Regions from separate parts of the Pararhizobium sp. DWP3-4 genome, predicted to be linked through region 1. Evidence: riboswitches for the same ligand, from Rfam matches in the RefSeq annotation. Region 1 holds a riboswitch; each other region holds the start of a gene.
What was found. A riboswitch is a leader RNA that binds a small molecule or an ion and turns the genes downstream of it on or off. The one in region 1 is predicted to bind cobalamin.

Region 1 (4,761 bases):
CACAGGAGCAAACAATGATCAGGATTTTCAATCGTAACACCGGCAAGCAGCATCCGCGCGATCTCGACGCCATGTTCCGGCTGCGCAAGCGTGTCTTTCACGATTTTCTGAAATGGGATGTGTCGCTTCGCGGCGACTGGGAGATCGATCACTATGATGATGCCAATCCACTCTACGTGCTCTCCTATTCGGAGCAGACGGGCCGCCTGCGCGGTGCGCTGCGGCTGCTGCCGACGCTTGGACCCAACATGCTGGATGACACGTTCCCGATCCTGCTTGGTGACAATCCGCAGGTGCGCAGCGCGTCCGTCTGGGAATCCAGCCGTTTCTGCATCGATCCGACCATCTCGCAGGATCGCGGCTCCAATCAGGTGACGATTGCGGCGGCGGAACTGATGTGCGGCGTTGGCGAACTCGGGCTGTCATCCGGTCTCAGCCACATCGTCACCGTCACCGATGTCTTCCTGGAGCGCATGTTCAGGCGGATGGGCTGCCCCGGCGAGCGCATCGGAGAGCCGCAGCGGATCGGTTCCGTCTACGCCGTGGCCGTTGCCTGGGAGGTCACGCCCGACCTTCTGGAACGGATGAAAAGCGTCGCGGAAATCGGCGGATCGGTGCTGGAAAGGCCAATGTCCCTGGAAACCGCCCGGGCGGCATAATTGCCTTGCCCCGGGAGAGCCGCCGATTGTGGCTCTCCCGCCTCGCCTCGCATTAAACTCCCGCCTGCCGTTAACGCTGCCAAGCAGCAACCGTTGCAGCACCGTGGAATGACGTTATGATAAGGGCAAAGTCAGAGTGCGCAGGATGTTCCTTCGTACCCGGCACGTGCCGGTATGCTCAGGCGAGAGAAACACGTGACCTTCCGTTCGAAATCCTTTGCGGCGCTGATCGCTCCGCTTCTTCTGGTCATGACGACCACGGCCGATGCCTCGGCTGTGTGCGAACGGCTGAATGCCCGCCTTGCCAGCCTGCCGAAGATCGTTGCCTCCAATGCCAATCTGCGCGACTACACCAGCGCGATCTCCCGCCAGAACCTGGATCTGCGGCAGGCCCGCAGCGATCTGAGACGGCTGGGATGCAGTTCAGGCAGCGTCATCATTGTCGGTGGCCCCAACGAAGACGCCTGCTACAGCCTCGACGCCGAAATCTCTCAGATGGAGATGGATCTCGAAACGCTGAAAGCCCGTCGGCAGAATCTTCTGGAAGGCGGCGCCAGCGACATCACCCGGCGGCGCATCCACGCAGCGCTTGCCGCCAATCGCTGCGCCGAGGAGGAGGATGAAGTCCTCAGTGCCGCCGTCGAAGAGCCGGAAACCCACCGCAACATCCTGAACGATCTGCCGCCGATCAGTGAAGACGAGCCGGACATGCGCGGCAGCAACGCCGACTTCACCACGCCGGATGACGGCTTTGGTCCAAGCGCGGACTATCCGGGCAGCCTGCGCACCATGTGCGTGCGTACCTGCGACGGCGCGTTCTTCCCGATCTCGTCGAACTCGTCCCCGGCCGATTTCCAGCGCGATGCCGAAACCTGCCAGCGGCGGTGTCCGGGAGCGGAGACGGCGCTCTACTATCATGCCCTGGCGACCGAAGAAACAAACCAGATGGTCTCCGCCGCCACCGGCGAACCCTATGCCGACCTGCCGTCGGCTTTCGCCTACAAGACCCGCGATTTCAGCCAGCCCGGTCAGTGCGGCTGCGCTCCCGCCGGACGCACGGCGATACCACAGAGCACGCCGGACGACGGCAAGGGCGTTATCAATGTTCGCACCCGCAAGAAGGCCGACCCGGTCGAGGTGAAGACCCCCGTTGCCGATCGGCCCTACAATCCGCAGGACAACAAGGTTCGCGTTGTCGGCCCGAGCTTCCTGCCTTCGCAGGAAACCTCGATCGACCTCAGGCATCCAACCGGCCCCGGATATCAGGAACTACAGCAGACCAACTGATCAATCGACTGGTCGCGCCCCCCAGCAATCGGAAAACACCAAATCCTTGAGCGGCAAGCGCTGGCGCCAGCCTTTGACGGCCAGTTCCGGCTCGGCATGGAGCGTGTCGACATAACCAAGGCAGAGCCAGGCGATGATGTCGACGTGATCGGGAATGTCGAGCACGTCCTTGATGTCGCGTTCGTGAAAAATGCTGACCCAGCCGACGCCGACGCCTTCGGCCCGTGCAGCAAGCCAGAGATTCTGCACCGCGCAGACGGTGGAAAAGGCATCCATGCGCGGATTGTGCGTCCGGCCGAGAACGACCTTGCCTGCCCGGGTCGGATCACAGGTCACGCAGATGCTGACGGGCGCCTTGCGGATCCCTTCGAGCTTCAACGACCGGTATTTGTCCCGTACCTCGCCCTCGAACATCAGCGCCGCCTCTTCGTTGGCCCGCTGGAAGGCTTCGAAAACACGAGCGCGCCGGTCCTCGTCCCGGACGACGATGAAATTCCATGGCTGCATGAAGCCGACCGACGGCGCGCTGTGTGCGGCAGCGAGCAACCGCCCGATGAGCGCGTCCGGCAGGGGCGCCGGCAGGAACTGGTCGCGCACGTCGCGGCGGGTTTCGATGGCGCGGTAGACGGCGGCGCGCTCGTCCGATGAGAATGCGTCCGCCCTCACAAGGCGGTCTTGTGGTTCAGTTTGCATCGTTTGATCCCCAACAGTGCGAAACCTCCCGCCGTCCGCGCGGGGCTGGTCCATCTCGTCAGGCCGGTCTTCTGACTGCGGATCATCCGGTTTTGCCGCCTTCCCGGATCGATTGAAGATCCAGTGGCAGAACTCTGAAATGATTCAGAGATTCGTAAAAGCAAAGCCGTCCCCGTTACAGCGCTGGGCACGTCCCGGATTTTCACCGGATTCCCGATTCTCCTGCTTGCGCAGGCACCTGAACGAAACGATGTGGCCATAGCGGGCCGCCGTTTGCAAGGCGGCCCGCCGGTTCTCATCAGATCGCCGCGACCGGATGCGGCGATCCATCATAAGCCCCCCAGATCGACTGGTCGAAGCAAATCATCGAACCGGTCATCAGGCCGGATTCCGCCGACGACAGATACGCGCAGGCGCGCGCCACTTCCGCAGGATCGACCAAGCGGCCGAAGGGTTGGCTGACCGCCGCCTTTTCCAGCCAGTCGGTGGGCGATCCGTGGAATTCGCGCTGAATGCGGTCCTCACCTTCGGATGCCATCCAGCCGATGTTCAGGCCATTGACGCGGATCCGGTTGCGCAGCACCGCGTAGGCCGTGTTCTTGGTCAGCGTTTCCAGCGCGCCCTTGGACGCGCAATAGGCAGAGATGAAAGGCTGCCCGGCCATGGCCGACATCGACCCGATATTGACGATGGTCCCCTCGATTTTTTCCCGGCGCATGACGTTGATGGTTTCCTGCATCAGAAAGAACGGCGCGCGCACATTGATGGCAAACATCCGGTCAAACAGTTCCGGGCTGGTATCGAGGATCGTGCCGCGATCGGTAATCGCCGCCGCGTTGACCAGCGCATCGACCCGGCCAAATTCCCTGTCGCAGGCAACAACCACCTTGCGCGCATCCTCGACCTTTTCCAGATCGGCCTGCACATAGACGACCCGGGTTCCGGTCGCCTTGCCGATCTCGGCCGCCTTGGCCTCGCCCTTGGTGGCATTGCGGCCGCAGATGACGATGCCGGCCGCGCCGCGCTCGGCAAACAGCGTCGCGATCGCCGCCCCCAGGCCTTGCGTTCCACCGGTAACGATTGCGATCTTGCCGTCCAGACGGCCATAGTCAGTGCTCATTGTCTTTCCTCCATTTCGATATCGCCGATGCCAAAAAACTCCCGCCCGGCATTCGGGCAGGAGTTGAAATTGCAAAACATGGGTCCGTTAACTGAGCTTCTTCTCCGATTGCTCGGCAAGCGCCGCTACGAATGCACTTTCCTCCCAGCCGCCGGACAGAGCTTCGTGCATCAACTGCGCCTGCGTCTTCGGGGCAAGCCCGCCCAACGGTGGATCCCGGTCGAGATTGGTCGGGAACGAATAGCCCTCGGCACAGGATGCGATGGCGCAAGCGGCTTCGCTGCCAGACAAGCGCCCATCCGCCAGCATCGCCTTCAAGGCCGGATAGAGCACGGCGCTCATGCGTTGCCGGTTGACAGTTTCCATCGCCCGACCGAAAGCCGAGGAAACCTGCAACAGGTTTGCCACCCGCTTGATCCCTTCGGAACGATTGGTTCCCGCCGCATGGAACAGCGCCGGATTGAAGAACACCAGATCGCCCTTTTCCAGCGGCAACTGCACATGGTGGCGATCGAAATACTCGCGAAACTCCTGGCGTTTCAGCGCCAGATAGCCCGGAACATAGGTCTGGCTGTAGGGCAGGAACAAAGTCGGCCCGCTTTCCAGCGGCATGTCGCAATGCGCCACCGCCCCCTGCAGCGTCAGGACCGGCGACAGCCGATGAACATGTGCCGGAAACTGCTCGATGACGGACGAGGTCAAGAAGCCGAGATGATAGTCCCGGTGTGCCGATTGCGCCGCTCCGCCCGGATTGACCCGGTTGACCTGCGCCGTCATCTGGTAGCTCGGCCCGAGCCAGGCCTCGCTGACCAAAGCGATCAGGGCGTTGCCGTAGTAGGCGGCAAAATTTTCAGGGTCGCGCAGGCAGTGCTTTTCCAGCGAATTCCAGATCCGGTCATTGGCGCCCGGCTTGGCAAAATGATCGCCACCGCCAGTGCTGGTCTGGTGCTGCTCGTTGATGATATCGTCGAAAATGCCGCTCGCGATATCGATGATGGCCGT
Region 2 (4,761 bases), on a different contig from region 1:
GCAAGACCGGGCAGATAGACCCGCCCGGCCGGATAATTTGGATCAAAAATTACTACATGCTGCGCGGATGAAACGTGTCGGCAAGGCGGCTGATCGCGTCTATGTTGCGTGGGCCGGGTGTCGCTTCGACATAGTCGAGCACAGCGAAACGATCACTCCTGAAGGCGTCGAGGTTTTTGAACGCGGGATTTTCTTTCATGAAGGCAATCTTCTGCTCGGCTGTCACGTCGCCATAATTCACGATGACGATCACCTGCGGATTGCGTTCGATCACCGGCTCCCAGGAGACTTCGACCCAGTTTTTGTCCACATCGTCCATGATGTTGACGCCACCGGCTGCCTCGATCATCGCGGTTGGAATACCGAACCGTCCGGATGTGAATGGTTTTTCGGTGCCGGAATCGTAGACAAAAACGCGAACAGGTTGCTTGACCTCGCCAATCCGGTTTTTGATGTCGGCAAGCCCTTTTTCATAGCCTGCGACCAGCGTCTTGGCTTTGTCATCGACCCCGAAGATTGCGCCGAGGTTGAGGATATCGACAAACATGTCGCTCATCGTTGGCTTGGCCTTCGCCATGATGTGAATGCAGGATTCCGTCAGCTCGTAGACATTGATCTTGAACGGCGCGAGTGTTTCGGGCGTGACCTCGCCGCCAACCTTCATGCCGTAGTTCCAGCCGGCGAAAAGGAAGTCGGCGTCCGCATTGAGCAGGACTTCCTTGGTCGGATATTTCTCCGACAGTTCGGGGAGTTCCTTGACACCGTCACGGAGCTTTTGATCCAATGTCTTCCAAGCGGAAATGCCGGTATAGCCGACCATGCGGTCCTGCAGCTGCAGAGCCAGCATCATCTCGGTGAGATTGACATCGTTGGAAATCGCCCGCTTCGGCGCGGCCTCGAAGGTGACGTCGCGGTTGCAGCTCTTCACGGTGACCGGATAGGCAAGCGCCGGCATGGCGATGAGGGCGGTGGCGAGGAACCCCGCGGCAGAGGCAAGCAAGCGGAAAGAGGGCATGGTTTGTCCTTTCGGTTCAGGCGGTCTTGAGGGAAAATGAAAAGCGCGCGGCGGCGTTGCCCTTTACCGGATGGGCAAGGGCGGTGACGCCGAAGGTGGTCGAAATCGCGTGTGGTGTCAGCACGTCGTCCGGGAGGCCGAAGCCGACCATCCGGCCGTCGCGCATCAGCGCCACATGGGTAGCAAACGTACTGGCCAGATTGATATCATGCAGCGTGGTGACGATGGTGAGCTTCAGCCCGGCCAGCAGATGAAGAATTTCCAGCTGGTGGCGGATATCGAGATGGTTGGTCGGTTCGTCGAGAATGACGATATCCGGTTCCTGCGCCAGCGCTCGGGCAACCAGCACCCGCTGCTTCTCGCCGCCCGACAGTGTCGTGAACTGGCGGCTGGCCATTGAAGCGAGATCGAGATGCTGCAGGCAGTGAGCAACCTGCGCGCGGTCCTCGTCCGTCCAGCCTGTCAGGCCCTGACGTCTCGGAATGCGGCCCATCATGACCACATCGAGCACGGTGAAGGCGAAATCTGCCGGCATTTCCTGCAGCACCACGGCGACACGGCGGGCGGCAGCCCGGGCGGAAAGCTTGCGAATATCCTCGCCATCGATCTCGACCCGGCCCTCGATCGGGGCCGTCCCACGATAAAGGCAGCGCAACAGCGATGTCTTGCCAGCACCGTTCGGCCCGACGATGGCAAGCCGGTGACCGGCCCCCAGCGAGAAGCTGACGTCGCGAACGAGAAGGAGATTGGCTTTTGGACCCCAGCTAAGGCCCAAAACGTTCAGACTGGCGCCACGCCCGTCACAGCTCATCGGTTGCCCCCCGGGATCACGGTTTTCATTGGATGCGCGCTCCGTTCTGTTCCGACACAAGGAAAACGGCCGGAATCCGGGCAATGGTCTTGCCTCCGAGGCCGCGCGGACGTTCGGCCTCGCGTGTCAGGCCATCCGGCCGTTCAGCAAAGATCACGGCGAAATCCACAAGTGCGCGGATATCCGTGTCCGGCGCGATATCGCCAAACAGATAGGTCGCCTTGCCGCTGGCCTGGAAAGCGATCGTGCAGGGGCGCCGGCAACCGGCCATGCAGACGGTGCCCTCGATCGAAAAGTCGGACCCGCCGGCGATATCCAGGCGCGACAGGCTGTCGTTGAGACGAGCCAGCAGTTCCAATCCGGGGCGGCATGCCGTTCCGGTGATCCGGCAATCGGTGCAGACGGTTATGATGTGCTGTGGATGATGCGCCATGTCTTATCCCCGGAGGCAACGTCCGGAGTCCACATGGCGACAAAGTGCAGGCGCGCAAAAGCGCTGCTTTCAAGCCAGATTTTTTCCATCGGAACACCCCGTCCGTTGCAGTTGATCATCGATGATGGCAGGTCTCCTGGCTCGCGGGTCAGTGCGCATCCACCCCTTCCCGGCTTTTGGCCAGTGGGATGTTGTGAATGCGCTCGCCGCTTACAGTTGCGGGGGCAGCCACGGTTTTGGCCCCTTTTGGGTCATCCTCACCGTGTTCCCTTTTCAGCCGCTCCAGGGTCACCTGGAAGCAGCACCATCAGAGCGACATCTCGCACGATTCCAACAACCTGACAACGCCGGATTCCAATCTTTCGATATCATCATCGTGAACGTAATGTTATTTTATTACTAAGTGGTCGTCAAGCGGGACTGGGCGCCTGATGCATGGGTTGTTGCTTGTCGTGCCGTAAGATCTGCAGCGTCCGGCGCCCCGCCCCGCATGCTTGCGGAATGCCCCGGCCTGGTGTGTATGGGCAATGCGGTGTTCCCGCGGTAACCGCCGGACCGGAGGATTGCGCATATTCAGGCTCCATCATCTGTTGTTGGAGCGTCCAATGAATTTTTTAAATCTCGCCGATCACCCGGAGCGCAGCGTTGCGATCTTTGCCCTTGTCGTGTGGATAGCGACAATTGGACGGGCGATCACCATCACCTATGGCCAGTGACGGCCGCAGCTGGAAGGAAACTGGATGGCGAGAGCTGTAAATCCCGGCTTGGATGCGAGGCGTTGCGGTCTGTTTTACAGCGTCTCCGGCGGAAAACCGCCGGATTGATGAAGGGAGTTCCTGCTAAAATGTGAGGGCTTGAGCAAAAGACTAGGCGAATTATGTGAGAAAATTTGCCCCACGCTCTGGATTTGGTTCGTAAATTGCTCTACTGCCCCTGCCATCTCTTTAGTGAACATCAGACTTTGAAAGATTCACATGCAAGTATTGGTTCGCGACAACAACGTCGATCAGGCTCTCCGAGTGTTGAAGAAGAAGCTTCAGCGCGAAGGCGTCTTCCGTGAAATGCGTATGCGGGAAGCCTACGAAAAGCCGTCCGTCAAAAAGGCACGCCAGAAGGCCGAGGCTATCAGCCGTCAGCGCAAGAATGCGCGCAAGCAGCTGCAGCGCGAAGGCCTTCTGCCGGCACCGAAGAAGAAGCCAACCCGCTAATAGCGGCGGCTTTCGACGAGATTGGGGCTTTCTAGTCTAAGGCGCGTCCGGTATCCGGACGCGCTAGTTTTCGTTGTTTCCGGATACGTAGATTTGAGAGATGCGGCGGCCATCGGCCGTGACGGTGGCGCTGTGGCGGTCGATCGTTCGCCGATCGCATCCGCGACCCGCAGTGCTTTTCTTCCTTGAGCGGTCCGGTTAATGACTGCTGGTACGCTGGTACCATTGCAAGCTCCAAAGGCTTGTGGCTCTGCAAGTCCATATTTCAGCGATGCAGGTCCCTCGTTGCTTCTCCAGCATTCATAGCTCTCCATGTGGCGCGCACCCTCGGTCGCGGGAGACAAATGTGATTCCCCTGCAGGTGGCCGAGTTGCAACCCTCAGTGAATTTCCGCTGTATAAAGGAAATAATTCCTACAGGCCGCTGCGGCGGATGTCCGAAAGGACGTTCGCAGCGGCCACGTCTCGTGTGACCGCGTGTTGCGGCCCTTAAGCGGTTACGCTAAGCCTTCGCCGCCCGATGGCGGGAAACTCGCCGTTGGGCGCGGTGCGGGAGGAAAACATGCCGGATCAATCGCTTGTCACTTATGTTGGCGTGGCCCATCCGTGGATGTGCGACGTCATGGGGCATATGAACGTTCGCTATTATGCCGCGATGTTCGACGATGCCAGTTTTCAGCTTCTTGGTCATATCGCCGGCGCAGACGGTCTTGCCGATACAAGCCGAGGCTGGGCGGATGTCCGCTCGGAGGTTGAATACAAGCACGAGACCAAAGCTGGCGCGTTGCTGACGATCCACTCTCGCGTGGTGAAGGCCGGGCGCAGTTCGGTGACGTTCGAGCAGGTCATGTCCGGTTCGCTCGACGGCGTCGTCCATGCGGTCAACCGCACGGTCAGCGTCCGGTTCGATCTTGTCGGGCGGGTCGCCGTTGCAATCGACCCCGAGATGCGGACACGTGCAGAGGCGTTTCAGACTGAGGCAGCATCCAACGAAAACAGTGCCGGTTAAGCGCCGTAGATGCGCTCATCGAGCGGCGTTTCGGCGATTGCGGTCTGGATACCGGTGATGAGCGCCTTTTCGGCACGGTTGATGATTTTCTCAGGGTTCACCAGCAGGAACACGTCGATCGCGGGGGGCGCCTCATAGGGCGGCAACCGCCACAAAAGGCCATCCTGCACATCGCGCTTGGCGACGTGAACAGGGAGCGGGCCGATACCGAGCCCTGCCACGATCATGCGCCGGACCTCCTCAAGGCTTGACGAGACGCCGACCACATTGCTTGCCAGTTTTGCCT
Region 3 (4,761 bases), on a different contig from region 1:
CGGGTTTCTTAAAATGCGACAGGTCCGGTTAGCAGCGGGGAAAGTTGCCCATGCTAGCTGTCGGATTCTGCACTCAGCCGGAGCCCTTATGGCCAACAAGAAATCCATGCCGAACGACCTTGCGCTGCGCATCGCCACCGCCATGCATCAGATGGGGATCGATGCCATCCCGAGGAATTACGAACTCGTCTACGAGGCTTATGGCGGGGCCAATCCGGACCTGGTTCGCGAGTTCATCGCGCTCGGCAAGTACAAGTCGCAATCGGCGCTTGATGAACTGGGCCGCAAATATCTGCCGCATCATCACGAGGCGAGCGTGCTGGCGCGATCGACGACGATCGTGCGCGACGAGATGAGCAATTTCATGAACCTCCTGTCGCGCGAAAAAGATCAGCTCGATGATTATGGCAAGCTGATCAGCGAGGCGACGAAAGCGCTGGTGGTGTCCGGTGACGCGAGCCAGGCGGCGCTTGCCAATTCCATCCAGGCGCTGAAGCGGGCCACCGAGCGGCAGGTGTCGCACAATGCCGAAATGGAACAAAGCGTCACGGCGCAATCGAGCGTCATTGCCGGCGTCCAGAAGGATCTTGCCGACTTCGAAGCGCGGAAATTTTCGGATGCAGTCACCGGGCTTGCCAATCGCCGCGCCTTCAACAAGGCGCTGGCCAAGGTCTATGCCGATCCGGATCTGCCGCTTGCCTGCGGCATCGCCATTGCCGAACCGGATACCAGCCGCCGCCTGTCGGGCGAACAGGCGGCGGCATTGGCCGAGCCGCTGGCCCGGCATATCGGCGGCATCATCCAGCAGGCGTTTCCGTCAAGCGAACTCGTGGCCCGTTTCGACGGCACCCGTTTCGGTTTTCTGGTCAATGCGGGCGAGGAGCGGGAGGTGGTGCGGCTTGTGGCGCTGTTGCGTTCGGCCTTGCGCGGCACGCATTTCACACATCCTAAAACCGGGCGCGATCTCGGCTGCGTGACGCTTTCGGTGGGCATCTGCATGTCGGATGATGCCAGCAACGCCTTCGATCTTGTCGGTACGGCGGAAAAGGCGCTTGCCAGGGCGCAGGGCAAGGGCGGCGACCAGACCATCGTTCATGGCGCAGAAGGCGAGCAGCCGCCCGGGCGCGATTGGCTGATCTACAAGCAGTGATCAGAGGCTGCCGATGATCTTGCGAAGCTGTTCGTTGCGGGCGCCGAGCAGAAGCACGTTCTTCAGGGCTTCCTTGGGGTCGCGGGTGCGAAACAACAGCCCGTTGTCATGCACAGCGCGATTGACCGTCAGCTTGCCGGCCTCGGCATCCATCTCGGTTGCCACAGCGAAATACATCCGCGAATAACCGAGTTTGATCTTCTCGAAAAAATGCTGGTCGTCGCCGATATCGGAAAAGAAATTGGCAATGTAGAACGACCAGCGGACATCCTCGAACTTGGCAAATTTCGTCCGCGCGGCCGTCACATGGCAGTAACCGAGATGCGGGCTATCGGCGAGCGTGCGGTGGAAAAGCAGTCTGGGAAACCGGATCGACCGATGGAAGCCGTTGATCCGCTCATGCGTCGCGGTACCGGCCGCTTCGAGCTTCTTGCCGGTGCGGGTGGCGACTTCCTGATGGGTCAGATAGCGTTTTTCTGTGGCACTCCATTCCTGCTGGTGCCGGTTGATCCGCCCTGTGCGCAGGAATTCGGTATAGATCGCCGCCTTCGGCGATGGAGCCGGCTTCTTGACTGCGGCGGCATCGAAATATCTCAAGTTTGACATCGGCCTGTACCAGAATGCGCGGAATGCAGACAAAGCACTCCGGGGCGTAATCGCTCATGAGATGAAGCTAACGTGTTATGGTTAATGCAGTCTTTCCAGGCATCAACCTTTTGCCGCGCAGTATGCACATGGCGGCGCCAGCACTGGTGCCGCGCGATGTCGCAAAGAGGCCGCTTCGCAGCCGATTGCCGAAGCGTTGCGCGGAAAACCGGCCTTTTGCTGAAAATTCAGCAGATCGCGTTGTTTATGCTTATAAAATAGCCACATGGGCCGAGGTCGCATGCAATCTGTTCCGTGTCGTCTTTCTGGAATCGGATGTCGTAAACTGGCGGCTGTTTTTCCGGGCGTGCGGATTAGATGAAGACACTCAAGGTGCCGTCTTTATAGGGAAGGGCGGAGAATTGGGAAGCCGGTCGAAATCCGGCGCTGCCCCCGCAACGGTGGTGGAGCGAAACCTCGGCAAAAGGCCACTGGAGAAATCCGGGAAGGCGCCGGGATCGTCCGCAAGGACAGCTCCAGAGCCCGGAAACCAGCCTTGTGATGAAATTGATATCTGGGTTGCGGCGGGCAGCCGGAAGGAGAACCACTGTAACCACGCGCTCTCCCGGCGCGCCGGCGGTTCCTTTCCTGTCTGCTGCAACGTTCAAAAAGTTGGCGAGCACAAGGAAATGACCATGGATCTCCGCAGCGAAGTCCTCCGCACATTGAAGAACCGGCGCGGCACGCACAGTCTCGAGCAGGCCTTCTACACCGATCCCGATCTCTACCGGCTCGATATGGAGGAAATCTGGTACAAGGACTGGCTGTTCATCGGTCATGAGTGCGAAATCCCGAAATCCGGCAATTATTTCACCGTGCAGGTCGGCGAATATCCGGTCGTCATCGTCCGCGATCGCACAGGCACCGTGCGGGCGCTGCACAATTCCTGCCGCCATCGCGGCTCGCGCGTCTGCGCCGGTGCCAAGGGCTCGTCCGCCAAGCTTGTCTGTCCCTATCACCAGTGGACCTACGAGCTGGATGGCAAGCTTTTGTTCGCCCGCCAGATGGGCGAGGATTTCGACAAGAACCAGCATGGTCTGAAACCGATCCACTGCGAAACCATCGGCGGCTATATCTTTATCTGCCTGGCCGAAGAGGCGATGGATTTCCAACCGGTGCGCGACATGGTCTCGTCCTATCTGACGCCGCACAATCTAAAAGACACCAAGGTCGCCTTCGAAAGCACCATCATCGAAAAGGGCAACTGGAAGCTCGTCTGGGAAAACAACCGGGAATGCTACCACTGCGCCGCCAACCACCCCGAACTTTGCCGCACCTATCCGGAAGCACCGACGGCAACCGGCGTGCAGGGCGCCAAGGACGATCCGGTCATCGCCGCCCATTGGGCACATTGCGAAGCCTCGGGCCTGCCGAGCGAGTTCAAGATCGATCACAAGGGCCAGTTCCGCGTCGCCCGCATGCCGCTGATCGAGGGCGCTGAAAGCTACACCATGTCCGGCAAACGCGCCGTCAAGCGCCAGCTGTCCGACGATGTCAGCCAGAGCCATATCGGCACGCTGCTCTTGTTCCACTATCCGTCGACCTGGAACCATGTACTGGCCGACCACGCCATCACCTTCCGCGTCCTGCCGCTTGGGCCCGAACTGACGCAGGTCACGACGAAGTGGCTGGTGCACAAGGATGCCGTCGAGGGCGTCGATTACAGCATCGACGAGCTGACGCATGTCTGGACCGAGACCAACGACCAGGACCGCCAGATCGTCGAGGAAAACGCCTTCGGCATCCGCTCGCTCGCCTATCAGCCCGGTCCCTATTCGCCGGAACACGAAGGCGGCGTGATGCAGTTCGTCGAATGGTACACCAACTTCCTGGCGGACCGCCTGCAGGGCAGCTCCATCTCCACCCCTCTGGTTCGGGTCGCCTGACATGACGATTGCCTCATCCTTCCGGCACTTTGACGAGTTGCAGCCGTTCAACGACCGGCAGCAGCTCCTGGAATGCATCTCCGTCACCGCCGAAGGGCCGGACGTGATGACGTTCGGCTTCAAGGCCGACAAGGACAGCTGGTTCCGCTATCTGCCGGGCCAGTTCGTCACGCTGGAACTGCCGGTCAAGGCGGACGATCCGGTGATGCGCACGTACACTTTGTCCTCGACGCCGTCGCGGCCGTTTTCGGTCGCCGTCACCGTCAAGGCGCAGGCGTCGAGCATCGGCACCCGCTGGATGTTCGAAACCCTCAAGCCGGGCATGAAGCTGAAGGCCTTCGGACCGCTCGGCGACTTCTCGTTCGTGCGTCATCCCGGCGAAAAATACCTGTTCATCTCGGCCGGGTCCGGCATCACGCCGATGATGTCGATGACCCGCTGGATGGCCGATTGCGCGCCGCAGACGGACGTCTCTTTTCTGTCCTGCGCCCGCCAGCCGGATGATCTCTTGTTCCGCGACGAGCTGGAGAACATTTCCCGCAATATGCCGAACCTCAATCTCGGCTTCATCGTCGAGACCCATGCGCCGCGCCACAGCTGGCACGGGCTGCGTGGCCGTATCGAGACCTCCAAACTCGCCTTGCTGGCACCGGATTTCCGCGAACGCACCGTCTTTTGCTGCGGCCCCGAACCGTTCATGCGTGGCGTCAAATCGATGCTGGAAAGCGTCGGATTCGACATGAACCGCTACCACGAGGAAAGCTTTCAACCGGCCAATGCGCCGGATCCGGCAGAGCTTGCCATCCGCGCCGGTGCAGGCGAAGCGGATGCGGCAGCCGTCTCCACCGTCACCTTCACCATGGCCGGCAAGGACGCCAAGTGTCAGCCCGGCCAGACCATCCTGCAGACGGCGCGCTTGGCTGGCGTGCGCATCGGTGCTGCCTGCGAGGGTGGTTTGTGCGGGACCTGCCGGGTGATGAAGATTTCCGGAGAAGTCGAGATGAACCACAATGGCGGTATTCTGGACGACGAAATCGACGAAGGCTACATTTTGGCATGCTGTTCACGGCCGATCGGCGA

Region 2: linked by a shared signal. The riboswitch ahead of ACP7E6_RS26745 (DUF1636 family protein) and the one ahead of bluB (5,6-dimethylbenzimidazole synthase) in region 1 are both predicted to bind cobalamin.
Region 3: linked by a shared signal. The riboswitch ahead of ACP7E6_RS06260 (aromatic ring-hydroxylating oxygenase subunit alpha) and the one ahead of bluB (5,6-dimethylbenzimidazole synthase) in region 1 are both predicted to bind cobalamin.

The regions. Positions count from the first base shown of each region.
Region 1 covers NZ_JAFCXF010000001.1:880,240-885,000, reverse strand. Annotated here, with positions in the region: gene ACP7E6_RS04175 (acyl-homoserine-lactone synthase) at 15-659, shown strand; gene ACP7E6_RS04170 (DUF2865 domain-containing protein) at 834-1,946, shown strand; gene bluB (5,6-dimethylbenzimidazole synthase) at 1,947-2,639, opposite strand; cobalamin riboswitch at 2,684-2,897, opposite strand; gene ACP7E6_RS04160 (SDR family oxidoreductase) at 2,938-3,759, opposite strand; gene ACP7E6_RS04155 (phytanoyl-CoA dioxygenase family protein) at 3,847-4,761, opposite strand, start outside.
Region 2 covers NZ_JAFCXF010000017.1:19,449-24,209, reverse strand. Annotated here, with positions in the region: gene ACP7E6_RS26755 (ABC transporter substrate-binding protein) at 53-1,015, opposite strand; gene ACP7E6_RS26750 (ABC transporter ATP-binding protein) at 1,032-1,826, opposite strand; gene ACP7E6_RS26745 (DUF1636 family protein) at 1,852-2,259, opposite strand; cobalamin riboswitch at 2,369-2,583, opposite strand; gene rpsU (30S ribosomal protein S21) at 3,234-3,467, shown strand; gene ACP7E6_RS26735 (acyl-CoA thioesterase) at 4,029-4,475, shown strand; gene ACP7E6_RS26730 (LysR family transcriptional regulator) at 4,472-4,761, opposite strand, start outside.
Region 3 covers NZ_JAFCXF010000002.1:219,679-224,439, reverse strand. Annotated here, with positions in the region: gene ACP7E6_RS06270 (diguanylate cyclase domain-containing protein) at 89-1,150, shown strand; gene ACP7E6_RS06265 (DUF6656 family protein) at 1,151-1,756, opposite strand; cobalamin riboswitch at 2,110-2,308, shown strand; gene ACP7E6_RS06260 (aromatic ring-hydroxylating oxygenase subunit alpha) at 2,431-3,681, shown strand; gene ACP7E6_RS06255 (2Fe-2S iron-sulfur cluster-binding protein) at 3,683-4,761, shown strand, end outside.